DNA from 4 places in the Methylophilus sp. UBA6697 genome. Region 1 is predicted to be linked to each of the others. Evidence: predicted binding sites of a transcription regulator. Region 1 holds the regulator's gene; each other region holds the start of a gene.
What was found. Region 1 encodes sigma-54, which starts transcription at its own class of promoters, with help from an activator protein. Its sites were predicted from a motif close to TGGCACNNTTCCTGCT; they were not measured.

Region 1 (4,251 bases):
TCACTGCAAATCAAAGTGGAACCGGCACCCGCCGACACCACTAATGAGCCTACGAAAGCGCAACCCTAAAGACCGGCCTTATGCAGACAACAGTTTCACCAGATCATAACCACTTACGTGTCAGCCACCTGAAAAAAGCCTATCAGGGACGCACCGTGGTTAAAAACACTACACTTGAGCTACGCAGCGGCGAAGTGATTGGTTTGCTCGGCCCGAATGGTGCTGGCAAAACCACCAGCTTTTACATGATTGTTGGCCTGGTCGCACTGGACGACGGCAGCATTACGCTGAATGGGGCAGATGTCAGCCGCGCGCCCATGCACGAGCGCGCCCGCATGGGCCTGGCTTACCTGCCACAAGAAGCATCCATTTTTCGTAAAATGACGGTGACTGATAATATTTTATCAATCCTGGAAACCCGCCCTTACACGGAAGAAGAGCGTGAAGCGCGGCTGGAGTCTTTACTGGATCAATTACATATCCAGCATATCCGTCACAGCCAGGCCGTCAGCCTGTCGGGCGGCGAGCGCCGCCGCGTAGAGATTGCGCGCTGCCTGGCCACAGATCCAAAATTCATCCTGCTGGATGAGCCATTTGCCGGGATTGACCCGATTGCGGTGATTGAGATCCAGAAAATTATCCGCTACCTGAGCAGCCAGAATATCGGCATTTTGATTACAGACCACAACGTGCGTGAAACCCTGGATATTTGTGACCGGGCGTATATCGTTAATGAAGGCGCTGTGTTTGCCGCAGGCACGCCAGACGAAATCATTCAGAACGAAGGCGTACGTGAAGTCTATCTCGGCAAGAACTTTAGGCTGTAACCTGATATGAAGCAAAACCTGCAATTACGCATCTCACAAAACCTGGCGCTCACCCCGCAACTGCAGCAGTCTATCCGCCTGTTGCAGTTGTCCACGCTGGAGTTAAGCCAGGAGCTGGAAACCATCCTGCAGGAAAATCCGTTGCTGGAAATGGCAGATGGCGAAGAAGGAGAATTTGAAGATAACTCGCCATTGGCCACCAGCTCGACAGACACAGAGCAGGTGGATGCAAGTTCATTTGATGTCGCTACCCAAAACGACCTCACGCCCCCTGCAGAGAGTCTGCGTGATGAACCACGTGACGAAACGAGCGGCACTGAAGGCGAACAACCAAATCTGAATGAAGAATTCACGCCGCCCGAGTTTGAAGATGACTACGAAGAGTTTGGCAGTGCCAGCAACTGGGACGAAGCGGGCCGCAACAACCTCGATGATGAAGATAGTGACTTCTCTCGCCAGGACGCCAGCAACATCAGTCTGCGCGAGCACCTGATCAACCAGATGCAATTGGCACATCTATCCAAGCGTGACATGGATCTGGTGAAATTTTTGCTCGACAGCATTAACGATGATGGTTATTTAGAGCAGGATCTACAGGAGATTGTCGACCTGTTGCCGCCAGAGCTGGAAATTGAGTTACTGGAGCTGGAAACCGCACTGAAATTGATCCAGAACCTGGATCCGATCGGCGTCGGTGCACGTGACCTGCGTGAATGCATCTTGCTACAACTGCAAGTACTGCCGCCTGAGACACCTTATCTGCGTATTGCGATGGCAATTGCCAAAGATCACCTGGCATTGCTGGCCAACAAAGACTTTGTCAAATTGCGCAAGGTACTCACTTGCGACGAAGCCGCGCTCAAAGGCGCGCAACAACTGATCCGCCAGCAAAACCCCAAGCCAGGCAATGAGTTTGCGACCTTTAGCCATGACCACTTTATTCAGCACGATGTCGTGGTCAAAAAAATCAAAGGCATCTGGATGGCGTCGCTCAATGATGGCGTGATCCCCAAATTGCGTATCAATCAGTTGTATGCAGATATCCTCAAGCGCAACCGTGAAAGCTCCGGCCAATATCTGCAGAGCCAGATGCAGGAAGCCAAATGGATGATTAAAAATATCCAGCAACGCTTTTCTACCATCTTGCGTGTGTCGCAAGCGATTGTGGACAGACAGCGCAATTTCTTTGAACATGGGGAAATTGCCATGCGGCCCCTGGTATTGCGCGAAATTGCCGAAGAGCTCGACTTGCATGAAAGCACGGTTTCTCGCGTGACAACGCATAAGTATATGCTCACGCCACGCGGTGTATTTGAACTTAAATACTTTTTTGGCAGCTCAGTCGCCACCGATGCGGGCGGCTCATGTTCTGCCACCGCCATTCGCGCGCTCATCAAACAAATGGTCGCTGAAGAAAACCAGAAAAAACCATTGTCTGACAATCAAATCACCGATACGTTGGCGCAGCAAGGCATTGTGGTTGCGCGCCGCACCATTGCCAAATACCGCGAATCGCTGAATATTCCACCAGCCAATTTACGCAAATCGCTGTAAACCAAAAAGGCCGCAAATGCGGCCTTTTTGAATGAGTAACGCATGTTTACTGGATGGTGATTTTGGCAAACTTGCGCTTGCCCACTTGCGCCACCACGGTCACTCCTTTTGCCAGTGACAGGTTTTTATCATCAACCTTTACGCTATCCAGCTTCACGCCGCCTTGTTGCACGGCACGCATGGCTTCACTGGTGCTTTCCACCAGGCCCGCCTGCTTGAGCAACTGGCTGATACTGATGCTATCACCGTCAATCGCCACTGCTACCTCAGGCACATCATCAGGAATCCCGCCTTTAGCCCTGGTCTGGAAATCTTGCAGGGCTTTTTCAGCCGCCGCCTGGCCGTGGAAACGGGCGACGATTTCCTGTGCAAAACCGACCTTGATATTACGCGGATTGTCGCCAGCAGCCACTTGCACTTTCCACTGAGCGATGGTTTCCAGGGTGGCAAATGACAGCAAGTCGATGTAACGCCACATCAGTTCATCAGAAATCGACATGATTTTGGCAAAAATCGTCTCAGGCGCTTCGCTGATACCGATGTAGTTACCCAAAGACTTGGACATTTTATTCACGCCGTCCAGGCCTTCCAGCAACGGCATCATCAACACGCATTGCTGCGACTGGCCAGCCTGCTTTTGCAATTCACGGCCCATGAGCAGGTTAAATTTCTGGTCTGTGCCGCCCAGTTCCAAATCGGCCTGCAAAGCCACAGAGTCATAGCCCTGCAATAAGGGATACAAGAATTCATGAATCGCGATTGGCTGGTTGCCTTTGAAACGCTTGGAGAAGTCATCTCGCTCCAGCATACGGGCAACCGTATGGCTGGCTGCCAGTTTGATCATGCCCGCGGCACCGAGGTCGCTTAACCACTTGGAGTTAAACACAATCTCGGTTTTGGCCGGGTCCAGAATCTTGAATACCTGTTCGGAATAGGTGTCGGCATTCGCCTTCACCTGTTCGACCGTTAACGGCGGGCGCGTGGTGCTTTTACCCGTCGGGTCACCAATCATGCCGGTAAAGTCACCAATCAGGAATTGAATCTGGTGCCCTAGATCCTGCAACTGGCGTAATTTGTTAATCAGCACGGTGTGCCCGAGATGCAGGTCAGGTGCGGTGGGGTCAAAGCCTGCTTTCACACGCAAGGGTTTGCCGGTTTTCAGCTTTTCAATCAGTTCTTGCTCGATTAATAGTTCATCGGCACCGCGCTTGATAATCGCCAGTGCGTTCACAATCTCTGGACTCAGTGCTTCAGTCGTCACTGAAGCTTGGTTTACGTCTGTCATAAAGGTTCTTTTTTTGAGGCGCGCGTTGCGCACGCTTCGTCATGAAAGTAAAACAGCTATTTTAACGTAATCCCATGCATTTCTGTAAGCCAGGCATGAGCAGTGTTACACTTATGCCTTATGAATTTTTCTGCCCCACCCACTCAAACACGCCTGTTTATCGGCCTGATGTCTGGTACCAGTCTGGATGGGGTGGACGCCGTCCTGGTCTCGCAACAAGGCGAGCATCTGCAGCAACAAAGCCAGTATTTCCTGCCTTATCCGGCGGATATCAGACAAATCCTGCTGGATCTGCATACGCCAGCCGTCAACGAATTACATACCGCCGCTATAGTGTCCAATCAGCTGGCCGACCTCTACGCAGCGGCAGTGCAAGACTTATTGCAAGCAGCCAATGTATCGGCAGAAGCCGTGACGGCGATTGGCTGCCACGGGCAAACCATACGCCACTGTCCTGATCTGGCCAACGGCCAGGCCTATACCTTGCAACTGGGTAACCATGCGCGCCTGGCGGAACGCACTGGCATCACCGTGGTCGGCGACTTTCGCAGCCGCGACATTGCGGCTGGCGGACAAGGCGCGCCA
Region 2 (4,251 bases), on a different contig from region 1:
CAGCTGGCTGATGTCCGCTTTAAAAATGGGGTCGACAATTACCTGGTGGTGCTGGATGCACAGCGCACGCTTTATACTGCAGAGCAATCGCTGGTCACGTTGCAATTAAGTGACGCCGCTAGCCAGCTGACCTTGTATAAGGTCATGGGCGGCGGTTGGCATTAGTGAGTGCATGCATGAACATCATCGTTTTAAACATTAAAGATAAAGATAACCACCAAGTCGCGCACACTTCTTGCTTGGTGCCTAGTGATGAACACAGAAATATCCCCTGCCCAAACCATTACCTTGGCCAAAATCAGACATATCGAGGAGCTGGAGCGACTCGATAGCTGTATCGCATTTGTCGAAAAAATTGGCCAGTTGATCCACCTGATCCAGGCCGAACGTGGTGCTAGCTGCCTCTATATTGCCTCCAATGGGCGACGCTTTGCACCAGAGCGCGCTGACATTATTACGCAAAACCAGGCCATGGAAGCCAGCTTTAGAGAGGCGCTGCAACAGCACTTGCATAGAAACGCGCTGGCAGATGCCAAGCAATTGACGCTGACCTCGTGGATCTTGCTAGGCCTGGACCAACTGACTTCTTTGCGGCATCAGATCACTTTGCAAAAAATCAGCTTTGCAGACTGCATCGAATCGTTTAGCCGCCTGATCGGCAGCCTGATTGCACTGATCTTTGAGATCACCGACAGCTCGGTCAACAGCAAGATTTCCACCTGTTTGCTGACGCTTTACAACCTGATCCAGGGCAAGGAATTTGCCGGGCAGGAGCGTGCAGTGGGTGCCTATATGTTTGGTTCAGGCAGCCTGCAACTGCCGCATCAGCAAAAGCTGTTTGAACTCATCGCCCAGCAAGACCGTCATTTTGATTTATTCTGCCAGTTTGGCAGTGAAGAGGTACGCCAGTCATGGCTTGCGCTGCAGGCGACCGCCTGGCACCAGCAACATCAAAAATACCGCACCAAACTGAGCGCAGCCAAAGACCAGCAGACGCTCAATCCCAGCAGCGCAGATATCTGGTTTGAATTGTGCAGCCAGCGTTTAAGCGCCATGTGGCAGATTCAATGTCAGCTCATCCAAACCATGCATGAGTTGTTGGCAGGGCTGGCTAGCAAAGCCAAGAGCGACTTTGAGCAAACCCGGCAATATTTGGATGCCATTCAGGCAACACCGGCCGCTGCGCTCAACAGCACCTTTTTCAACCTGGCGATTCCAGTTGAAAATGCCTTGAATTTTCAGACGCATGATACGTCGCAGGCGTATCCGATGGCCTCCATGATTACGCTGCTGCAACAGCAGTCGCGGCAAATTGCCGAGATGGAAAGTGAGTTGTCTGATACCAAAAAGGCGCTCGCCGAACGCAAGCTGATCGAACGTGCCAAAGGCCTGTTAATGAGCACGCGCGGGCTGAATGAAATGGAAGCGTATAAAACCATGCGCAGCATTGCCATGGAGCAAAACCGCAAGATTATTGATGTCGCTGAAAACATTTTGGCGCATCACGCACAACCGGGCTAAACGCCCGTCAAATTGGTGCATCCGCACACGTATGGTGCGGACAGCACCGCGCTGAAAAGGTTGCATAAAAATGCAACAATCCATAAAAACCAATATAGAACAATCACTTAGAAATAACGCTTCAGCTGGCACGGCAATTGCTAATTTGGCTTGAGGCTTCAGCTAACGGCGGTTGAAAATCTCGTGTGATACCAGCCTGGGATGTAGCGTGGCTGGGCAGTAAACAAGTCGAATGACTTGTGCAGTAAAAGGACAAAGGCGTCCTGAGTGTAGACAAAAAAACAGTCTGCATTCAGGACGCCTTTTTGTTTTTTAACTTTCCCAATTGATTGATGATTAAGGAGCAGCAATGAGCAGTTCTGACAAAAATAATGTGACACCCACTTCAACGGTCACCGAAGTATCCACCACCGAGCAAGTAGACCAGCAGCGCCGTCACTTTTTCATGAATACCCTGGCAGGTGCATTTGGCGCGGCTGCCATGATGAACATGGTGCCCTCTGCGATTCGCAGCCAGGCTTGGGCAGCAGGCTCAGATGCCCCTGAAATCACTGAGGTGAAAGTAGGCTTTATTCCGCTGACGGACTGTGCGCCGATTATTGTCGCCTCACAAATGGGCTTCGATAAAAAATACGGCATCAAAATTGTCCCCTCCAAAGAAGCCTCATGGGCGGGTGTACGCGACAAAATGGTGAACGGTGAGTTGCATGCAGCGCACGTGTTATACGGCCTGATCTACGGTGTGCAACTAGGTATCGGCGGCCAGCAAAAAGACATGAACATTTTGATGACGCTGAACCACAACGGTCAGGGCATCACACTGGCTAACCAGCTGAAAGAAAAAGGCGTGACCAGTGGCGGGACGCTCAAGCGCCTGCTAGATAACGAAAACCGCGACTTTACTTTTGCCCAGACCTTCCCGACCGGCACACACGCCATGTGGTTGTATTACTGGCTGGCCAGTTATGGCATCAATCCGATGCAAGACGTGAAAACCATTGTGGTGCCTCCGCCACAAATGGTCGCCAACATGCGCATCGGCAATATGGACGGCTACTGCGTAGGCGAGCCATGGAACGCACGCGCCATCTACGACAAGATTGGTTTTACCGTCGCCACCACCCAGGACATCTGGGCCGATCACCCGGAAAAAGTACTCGGCACCACCACTGAGTTTGCGGCCAAAAACCCGAATACCGCACTGGCACTGACCAAAGCGATTCTGGAAGCCTGCCGCTATATCGATGCGACTAAAAACCGCCCGGAAGTGGCCAAACTGATTGCAGGCAAAGCCTACGTCAATGCGCCAGAAGAGGTGATTGAAGGTCGCTTCCTCGGCCACTACGACAATGGTATCGGCAAAAAATGGGAAGACCCGAACTACATGAAATTCTTCAATGACGGCAAGGTCAACTTCCCTTACCTGTCTGATGGCATGTGGTTCCTGACACAGCACAAACGCTGGGGCTTGTTGAAGTCTGACCCTGACTACCTGGGCATCGCGAAAAAGGTCAACCGTATCGACATTTATACCGAAGCAGCCAAATCACTGGGCATTGCGGTGCCAGATGCCATGCGCAGCAGCAAGCTGATCGATGGCGTGGTCTGGGATGGCAAGGACCCGAAAGCCTATGCCAGCAGCTTCAAGGTGAAAGCCTAATCTTTAAAGGAGAGTCACCATGAATGTCGTCAGCTTGAAGAAAGAAAACATCATGCAAAAAAGCGAGGAAGCTGTCACCACAGCACCTGCGCAACCAGTTGTTGCTGTGGTTACCCCTCTCTCAACCACAGCTGCAAAAGCCACCGCGCCCAAGCGCGGGGCATGGGTGGCAACGGCTAAACGAGGATTTGAATGGCTGTTGCCGCCTGTGATTGGCTTGATGGTATTCGCAGCCATCTGGGCCACGGTAGCCGCGCTGACACAAGGCTTGCCAGGCCCGGTCAAAACCTGGCAATCGGCTGTCGAGCTGTTCAGCGACCCGTTTTATATCAACAATCCGAATGACATGGGCATAGGCTGGAACATTCTGAGCTCACTGCAACGTGTGGCAACGGGTTTTGGCCTGGCAGCGATTGTCGGTATCCCGATGGGCTTTGTGATTGGCCGCTATGCCTTTATGTCCAGAATGGCGGCACCGATTATCAGCCTGCTCAAACCGGTGTCACCGCTGGCCTGGCTGCCCATTGGCCTGCTGGTATTCAAGGCCGCCAACCCTGCGGCGATCTGGGTGATCTTCATTACCGCCGTGTGGCCGATGATTATCAACACCGCCGTCGGTGTGAGCAAAGTACCGCAAGACTATATGAATGTGGCCAAAGTGCTCAACCTGTCCGAATGGAAAGTCGTGACCAAAATTCTGCTGCCTTATGTCATGCCTTACATGATGACCGGTGTCCGCTTATCAATTGGCGCAGCCTGGCTGGTGATTGTGGCGGCAGAAATGCTGACTGGCGGCATGGGTATCGGCTTCTGGGTATGGGATGAGTGGAACAACCTCAATGTAGAACACATCATCATCGCCATTTTTATTGTTGGCATTGTCGGTTTGTTACTCGAACAATTGCTGGTGCTAGTGGCAAAACGCTACAGCTACGAATAACCCGCAGGAAAAGGATTCTTATTATGACGACCAATGTAATGCAAGACCGTTATGTCCTGATTGAAAACGTCAACATGACGTTTCACACCAAAAAAGGCAGTTTTCAGGCGCTGAAAGATATCAACCTGAA
Region 3 (4,251 bases), on a different contig from region 1:
GATCAACTCCGAAGAAGCAGCCTGGTCATCAGGTGAAAAATTCGAAGGCGGCAACACAGGCCACCGTCCAGGCGTTAAAGGCGGCTACTTCCCAGTGCCTCCAGTCGACTCATTGCACGACATCCGCTCTGCGATGGTGATGACACTGGAAGAGTTGGGCGTGCCTGTTGAAGTGCATCACCACGAAGTGGCGACTGCTGGTCAATGTGAAATCGGTACTAAATTTGCAACATTGGTACAACGTGCTGACTGGACACAAATCCTGAAATACGTAGTGACCAACACCGCGCACGCTTACGGTAAAACTGCAACCTTTATGCCTAAACCAATGTTTGGCGATAACGGTTCTGGTATGCACGTGCATCAATCCGTATGGAAAGATGGCAAAAACCTGTTTGCAGGTAACGGCTATGCTGGTTTGAGCGATTTCGCCCTGTACTACATCGGCGGCATCATCAAACACGCGCGCGCATTGAACGCGATCACTAACCCAGGCACTAACTCATACAAGCGCCTGGTGCCACATTACGAAGCACCGGTAAAACTGGCTTACTCTGCTAAAAACCGTTCTGCTGCGATCCGTATCCCATTCGTACATTCAGACAAAGCACGTCGTGTTGAAGCTCGCTTCCCAGACCCGATTGCCAACCCATACCTGGCTTTCTCAGCTTTGCTGATGGCTGGCCTGGACGGCGTTCAGAACAAAATTCACCCAGGTGAACCAGCGACAAAAGACTTGTACCATCTGCCACCAGAAGAAGATGCATTGATTCCAACCGTGTGTTCTTCATTGGAGCAAGCGCTTGAGTACCTGGACAAAGACCGCGAGTTCCTGACACGCGGTGGTGTGTTCACTGATGACTGGATTGACTCTTACATTGCATTAAAAATGGAAGAAGTTACCAAATTGCGTCAAACACCACACCCTGTTGAGTTTGGTTTGTACTACTCCTGCTAATCGCAAGAGACGCACCAAAACAGGGCAGCTTAGGCTGCCCTGTTTTTTTATGCACACTCAGCATCGTCAACCTTTTGCAGTAAACACACGTTGATAACCTCAACAATCTACTCTAAACTATTGCCATGAAAAGACTTTTTTACGTTCTCGCTTTTGTACTGGCATCAAGCAGCTGCCTGGCGGATATCTACAAGTATACGGACAGCAATGGTGTGACCACTTACACCAATATCAAGCCAGAAGGTCACAGCAAAGCAGAATTGGTCATTAGCGGCCCAAAAACGGCGGAGCCACCACCCGTTGCGCGTGAAAAAAAACCTAGCGCAAAAGCCCCCTCTCCGGCTAATTTCCCCAAAGTGGATAACCAGACGCAAAACCAGCGCGACCAAAAACGCCGCGAATTGCTCATGAGTGAATTAGAGCAAGAAAAACAAGCACTTGAACATGCAAAACAGCTCTACGAAGAGGCGCAAAATACGCCCGAAGTCTATAAAGGCGCCAATGGAAAAACCTTTAGAAACGTCGCAAAATACGATGAAAAACTACATGTGATTGAAGCCGAAATTCAGGCCCATGAGCGTAACATCGAGCTACTCAACAAAGAACTTAATCTGTAAACGCACCATTTTGGGAATTCTTTAAACCATTTTTGACACCTGAGTTAGAATTGGCTTGGCTTTTGCTTTAAAACAGGGCGTGATTCACTCTTTTTAACAAGCTTAGGATATGGTTCAAAAATCTCCCCACGGGTTTAGCGGTTTAGAGCACATTGCAACAGCAGTGATTCTGCTCAATAACCAGCTGGAAGTAACCTATGCAAACTCGAGTGCAGAGATACTGTTCGCGTTTAGCGCCAACCAAATTCACGGCCTGCACATTCACGATGTATTCGTGAATTGCGAGATTCTGCAAATGGCAGTCACCAATGCCATACAAACTCAAGGTCCCTTTCGGGAACACGAGTTCACGCTGACCACACAACGCGGGCACACCACGGCGGTCACTTGTACCGTCACACCCATTTCAACCACGTTCAACCAAACGCCAGAGGACATGCTGATCCTGGAGTTTGTGCAAATGGACCAGCAATTGCGCATTGCGCGCGAAGAGCGCATGCTGATTCAACAGCAAGCCAACTCAGAGTTGTTGCGCAATCTGGCACACGAAATCCGCAACCCCTTGGGTGGTTTGCGCGGCGCAGCGCAATTGCTTGAATTCGAGCTGCCACAAGCCAGCCTGAAAGAATACACGCAAGTCATTATTAAAGAGGCGGATCGCCTGCACAGCTTGATGGATAGGCTGCTGGCGCCCCATCGCGTACCCAAATACGAGCCGACCAACATTCATGAAGTATTGGAACGCGTACGCAGTTTATTGCTGGCGGAATCCCCCAATCATATCCGCGTCATTCGCGATTATGATACCAGCCTGCCCGAGCTAATAGGCGACCGCGAAAAGTTGATTCAGGCGGTGCTGAACATCGCCCGCAACGCCGCGCAAGCCATGCAACAAAGCCAGACGGAAAGCGCAAGCATTACCTTCCGCACGCGTGCAGAACGCCAGATTACGCTGGCCAGGAAACGCTACCGCGTTGGTATCCATCTTGAAATTATTGATAACGGCCCTGGCATCCCGGCAGGCATTAAAGAACGTATTTTTTACCCTCTGGTTTCTGGTCGCGAAGGCGGCACAGGCCTGGGGCTAGCGTTGGCGCAAACATTTATTACGCAGCACCATGGCATGATAGATTGCGATTCACAGCCAGGCAAAACAACCTTTCATATATTGCTACCGATTGAAAGTACGCAATTAAAATCATCAGCATAATAATTGACGAGAAATAGCTATGAAACCAATCTGGATCTTAGACGACGACAAATCCATCCGCTGGGTGTTTGAAAAAGCACTGGCACGCACAGACTTTGATTTCAAAACCTTCTCGTCCCCTGCAGAAGCACTGAATGCCTTAAACCGCGAGCAACCACAAGTGATTGTCAGCGACATTCGCATGCCTAACGGCTCCGGGCTGGACTTTCTGTCAGAGGTAAAACAGCGCTTTCCGGATATCCCCGTCATTATCATGACTGCTTACTCCGACCTGGAAAGTGCAGTGGCGGCATTTCAGGGTGGCGCCTTTGAATATCTGGCCAAGCCTTTTGATGTCGACCAAGCCATTGAAATTATCAAACGTGCGGTTGAAGAGAGCATGCGCCAATCGGTTGAAGCCGTCGAAGACACCGGCCCATCGCCAGAAATTATCGGTCAGGCACCAGCCATGCAAGAGGTGTTCCGCGCCATTGGTCGCTTGAGCCGCTCACATTCAACGGTACTCATCAATGGTGAGTCTGGCAGCGGTAAAGAGTTGGTCGCCAGCGCGCTGCACAGACATAGCCCACGTGCAGACAAACCATTTATCGCGATTAACACCGCAGCAATCCCTAAAGATTTGCTGGAATCCGAATTGTTTGGCCACGAACGCGGCGCGTTTACCGGCGCCGCAGCGGCCAGAAGAGGGCGCTTTGAGCAGGCAGACAACGGCACCTTATTTCTGGATGAAATCGGCGACATGCCTGCAGACTTGCAAACACGCTTATTGCGCGTGCTATCCGATGGCCAGTTCTATCGGGTCGGCGGCCACCAGCCAATCAAGGTCAATGTACGCGTCATTGCGGCCACGCACCAGGATCTGGAAGAGCGCGTTAAACAAGGCCTGTTCCGTGAAGACTTGTTTCACCGCTTAAACGTCATCCGCCTGCGCCTGCCGCCTTTGCGCGAGCGCAGGGAAGACATCCCCTTGCTGACCAAGCATTTTCTCGCCCACAGCGCTCAACAGCTGGGTGTAGAGCCTAAACAATTATCCCAAGCGGCCATCAAATACCTGATGTCAGTGAATTGGAGCGGTAACGTCCGCCAACTGGAAAACGTCTGTCACTGGCTCACTGTCATGGCACCCGGCCAGAACGTAGACGTGAATGACCTGCCACCAGAACTGAAAGAAGATACCGGCAAGCACAACACGGGCGGCTCCTGGCAAGAAGCATTAGCGCAAGAAGTTACAGATGCGCTCAATCGAGGCGAAACCAATATCCTGGATGCAAAAACCAAGGAGTTTGAACGCATCCTTATCACGCGAGCCTTGGCCCATACCGATGGCCGTCGCATTGAAGCGGCCAATCAGCTAGGCATGGGACGCAATACGCTGACGCGCAAAATCCAGGAATTAGGGATAGACGATTAAATTAGATATGCACCTGCTGGCTACGCCATAGTGGGAATGAGCTGTGTTTCTGCGC
Region 4 (4,251 bases), on a different contig from region 1:
GTGCGCGCCGTGGCGGTGTGCTGGAGCGGCCAGGCCATACCGAGGCGGCGCATGACCTAGCGGCACTGGCAGGCTTGCAACCGGTGGGCGTGCTATGCGAAATCGTCAATGATGATGGCAGCATGGCCAGGCGGCCAGACTTGCTGCGCTTTGCCAAACAGCACGGTTTAAAGGTGATTACGATTGCCGATATGATTGCTTACCGCGAGCGACAGTTGCAGGTGACCTATCCACGCCAGCCTGTGCGCCCTGTTCGGCAACAAAGCACATTGCTCGATGCAGCCATGGTGTATAGCGGTTAAATCAACGATTGATCAACACAACAAAGCCCTCCATGTGAGGGCTTTGTTTTTACTGCAGCTAGTTTAAGTCTATGCTTAAATCCACGGATGACGCGGCGGTTTCACGTTATTCAGGCTGTAATTGCCCACGGCATGATACTTCCAGCGTACCGGGTCATGCAGGGTATGGGTACGGGCATTGCGCCAGTGGCGGTCCAGGTTGTACTCACCCAGCGTAGAACGTGTACCGGCCAGTTCAAACAGTTTGCTACCTGCCAGCAGCGCGGTTTCGGTACTCAATACCTTGGCTTCGGCCACGGCAATGGAGGCTTCTGCCACGGTGTCTTCGTTCGGGTTGCGTTGCGCTTCGTCTATGTATTCCCCGGCGCGCGCCAACAAAGCTTCAGTCGCGTGTAAACGAATCTGCAAATCGCCAATGTCTTTAATGGTATGTGGATCTTCGTAACCATGCTCCAGGTCAGTATCAATCCACGGGCGGGTATGGTTGCGGACAAAATGCAGCGTATCCTTGAACGCGGCGCGCGCAATGCCGGTATCTACCGCGGCCTGGATAATTTGTGCTACCGGACCCATGGCCGTCGGGCGGTCGAACGCCAAATGGTGTGGCAACACATACTCGCTGGGCACAAAGATATTTTCCAGCAGGGTGGTACCGCTGGCCGTCGTGCGTTGACCAAAACTGGACCAGTCATCAATGATGGTCAGGCCTTCTGCCCCGGCCGGTACAAAAGCCACCACGGTATTGTCGTGCTCATCCTTGGCCACTACCGGTACCCAGTCAGCCAGCAAAGCGCCAGAAGAATAGAATTTTTTGCCGTTTAAGAAGTAGCCGCTGTTGGTAGGTGTCAGTTTGGTTTTGACATCATTGACACTGCGGGTGCCGATTTCAGAAAACGCATTGCCAAAGCGTACGCCTTGCAGCACCAGCTCATAAAAAAACTTTTTCTGGAAGTCCGTGCCGTCCAGGCGCAGGCCTTCCACCATATACAAGTGGTTTTGCGGAATCTGCCCGATGCTGGGATCGGCTTCTGCCACCGTAGCAATGACTTCGGCCAGGGTTTTGTTCGACACAAACGCGCCGCCATATTCTTTCGGCACAGTAATGCCCCACAAGCCGCTGCTGGAGAATAAATCCAGTTCCTTGCGCGGCAGGCGTCTTTCTTTGTCACGCGTAGCGGCTTCTTTGGCGATTTCACTCGCGACTTGTTTGGCCACGGCAATCGCTTCGGCGTCACTGGTGATCACGTGCGCCGGTTGGCGCGGCGGGTGCTCGGGCAAATGCGCAATCTTGCTTGCATGTGCAGTCATATTGAATCCTTGTCAAAGTAAAGGTTGGGAATAAAGGCGCAGTGTTTCCATTAAAAAGCGGCTGCGCGTTGCCTTACTGCATTGCATTTAATATGCCAATTGTTAAGTGATTGAATTTAAACGATAAGGTTTGGTTGTGGGTTTTTGCACGCCTCTACAGAAACAGTTTTCTGCTGAATGCCTGCTGATTAATCAGCAATCGCACGTTGCCACAAGGTCATTTGAGATCGACCTGCCTGCTGCATTTTTAGAAAAGTTGCTGATATATCAGCAGTTCATCAGCAAAACTAGCCTGAATTCAACACGTTGAAAATCATAAAAAACATCATAAGTAATTGATATTTATGATTAATTTAATCTGGCATGGATGCTGCTAATAGTATTGGTGAGCTGGCCTGCCTGCGATTGAACACACAAAGCGGCAGCAGCAACCTTAATTAGGAGTCATGATGAGCCGTCCGTTAAAAGTCACTGCCGTTTCCGGCAGCTATAAGTTGCCTTCCAGAACCGCTGCGCTGGTGGAAGCAATCACCCAAACACTGGGGCAGCAATTGCCTATTGATCTGCATGTGATCGAGTTAAGTGAAATAGGCAGCAGCCTGGTTGCTTCTTATGATCCCAAAGCGCTGCCAGTGAAAGTGCAAAAAGATATCCAGGCCATTGAAACGGCTGACCTGCTGGTTGTGGCGACGCCGGTTTACCGCGCGTCTTATACCGGCTTATTCAAACACTTGTTTGACCTGGTCGATTATGAGGCCTTGGTCGATGTGCCGGTATTGCTGGCGGCGACCGGTGGCAGCGAGCGCCATGCCTTGATCATTGATCATGAACTGCGCCCATTGTTCAGCTTCTTTCAGGCGCTGACCTTGCCGATTGGTGTCTATGCCACCGAAGCAGATTTTGAAAACTATCAGGTGAAAAGCGAGGCGGTCACTGCCCGTATTGCATTGGCGGTGGAGCGTGCCTTGCCATTGCTCAAGCATAGAGAGCTTGTGAATAAAGACCGTTTGCTGGCGGTATAAGCCACGCGATGATTTGCCGAACATTATTTGGAGAGCGATGATGAGTACAGAAAATATTAAATTTGCCTACTGGGTGCCTAACGTTAGCGGTGGCCTGGTGGTTAGCAATATCGAACAGCGCACCAGCTGGGATATCGACTACAACCGCAAGCTGGCACAAATTGCCGAGAATGCCGGGTTTGAATATGCCTTGAGCCAGATCCGTTTTACCGCCGGTTATGGCGCCGAGTTCCAGCATGAGTCGGTGTCTTTTTCGCATGCCTTGCTGGCAGCGACCACCAAATTGAAAGTGATTGCGGCTATTTTGCCTGGTCCGTGGAATCCGGTGCTGGCAGCCAAGCAACTGGCGACGATTGATATCCTGACCGAAGGCCGGGTGGCGGTCAATATCGTCTCTGGCTGGTTCCGTGGCGAATTTACTGCCATTGGCGAGCATTGGCTGGATCATGACGAGCGCTATCGCCGCTCCAAAGAGTTTATCGAGGCGCTCAAAGGTATCTGGACGCAAGATAACTTCACTTACCGTGGCGACTTTTACCGTTTCAGCAACTACAGCCTGAAACCAAAACCATTGCAACAACCCCATCCTGAAATCTTCCAGGGCGGCAGCTCACGTGCGGCGCGCGATATGGCGGCCAGTGTCTCTGACTGGTATTTCACTAATGGTAATACGGTCGAAGGCATCAAGGCGCAGGTAGATGATATCCGTGCCAAAGCCGCGGCCAACAATCACCAGGTCAAAATCGGCGTCAATGCCTTTGTGATTGCGCGTGATACCGAAGAAGAAGCCAAAGCAGTACTGGCAGAGATCATCGCCAAGGCCAACCCTGACGCGGTCAATGCGTTTGGCCATGAGGTCAAGAATGCCGGTGCCTCCAGTCCGGAGAAAGAGGGTAACTGGGCGAAGTCGACCTTTGACGACCTGGTGCAATACAACGATGGCTTTAAAACCAACCTGATCGGCACGCCGCAGCAAATTGCAGAACGCATTGTCGCCCTGAAAGCCGTGGGTGTAGACCTGATCCTGTCTGGCTTTTTGCATTTTCAGGAAGAGGTGGCTTACTTCGGCGAGAAAGTGTTGCCGCTGGTGCGTGAGCTCGAAGCCAAAAAACTGGCCAAAGCTGCTTGATCAATCTCGAAAAGAAATCGTCATATGGCCGCTGATACATTACCGAACTGGCTAGCATCGCAGGCAGCGCAGCGGCCTGCCGGCGTGGCGATTCGCCATAAACAACTGGGGATCTGGCAGGAAAGTAGCTGGCAGTCGGTGCACCGCGCGGTATTGCTCGCCGCCCGCTTTTTGCAGCACAAGGGATTCGGCAAGGGCGATACGCTGGTGTTGCTCAGTGAGCCGCGGCCAGAAGCCTTGTTGTTGTCTTTAGCTGCGCATTATCTGGGCGGTGTCTCTGCGCCGCTAGATGCTGCTTATCCACAACCACAGTTGCTGGATTTGTTGCATACGCTGCGGCCGAAGTTTGTGTTTGCCGAAGGGCAAGCGCAGGTGGATCAGGTGTTTGAGGCCAAACCGGATGTGCAACTGGTGATTTATGCCGATGCCCGTGGCCTGGCGGCTTACCAGCATCCGGCACTCTCGGCCTATGCCCAGGTTGTGGCAACGG

Region 2: a site for sigma-54 is predicted at 1,648-1,663, ahead of B3355_RS09605 (CmpA/NrtA family ABC transporter substrate-binding protein). Genes of this name have one in related genera too.
Region 3: a site for sigma-54 is predicted at 1,627-1,642, ahead of glnL (nitrogen regulation protein NR(II)). Genes of this name have one in related genera too.
Region 4: a site for sigma-54 is predicted at 1,693-1,708, ahead of B3355_RS10635 (SfnB family sulfur acquisition oxidoreductase). Genes of this name have one in related genera too.

Annotation. Positions count from the first base shown of each region.
Region 1 covers NZ_DKJH01000031.1:5,674-9,924, forward strand. Annotated here, with positions in the region: gene lptA (lipopolysaccharide transport periplasmic protein LptA) at 1-69, shown strand, start outside; gene lptB (LPS export ABC transporter ATP-binding protein) at 81-827, shown strand; gene B3355_RS09055 (RNA polymerase factor sigma-54) at 834-2,381, shown strand; gene tyrS (tyrosine--tRNA ligase) at 2,428-3,666, opposite strand; gene B3355_RS09065 (anhydro-N-acetylmuramic acid kinase) at 3,787-4,251, shown strand, end outside.
Region 2 covers NZ_DKJH01000032.1:55,116-59,366, reverse strand. Annotated here, with positions in the region: gene B3355_RS09615 (efflux transporter outer membrane subunit) at 1-165, shown strand, start outside; gene B3355_RS09610 (nitrate regulatory protein) at 253-1,521, shown strand; gene B3355_RS09605 (CmpA/NrtA family ABC transporter substrate-binding protein) at 1,871-3,181, shown strand; gene ntrB (nitrate ABC transporter permease) at 3,201-4,121, shown strand; gene B3355_RS09595 (ABC transporter ATP-binding protein) at 4,145-4,251, shown strand, end outside.
Region 3 covers NZ_DKJH01000041.1:26,374-30,624, forward strand. Annotated here, with positions in the region: gene glnA (type I glutamate--ammonia ligase) at 1-958, shown strand, start outside; gene B3355_RS10735 (DUF4124 domain-containing protein) at 1,084-1,575, shown strand; gene glnL (nitrogen regulation protein NR(II)) at 1,685-2,785, shown strand; gene ntrC (nitrogen regulation protein NR(I)) at 2,805-4,196, shown strand; gene B3355_RS10750 (DUF6445 family protein) at 4,198-4,251, opposite strand, start outside.
Region 4 covers NZ_DKJH01000041.1:1,209-5,459, reverse strand. Annotated here, with positions in the region: gene ribB (3,4-dihydroxy-2-butanone-4-phosphate synthase) at 1-302, shown strand, start outside; gene B3355_RS10635 (SfnB family sulfur acquisition oxidoreductase) at 378-1,610, opposite strand; gene msuE (FMN reductase) at 2,057-2,632, shown strand; gene sfnG (dimethylsulfone monooxygenase SfnG) at 2,673-3,761, shown strand; gene B3355_RS10620 (AMP-binding protein) at 3,786-4,251, shown strand, end outside.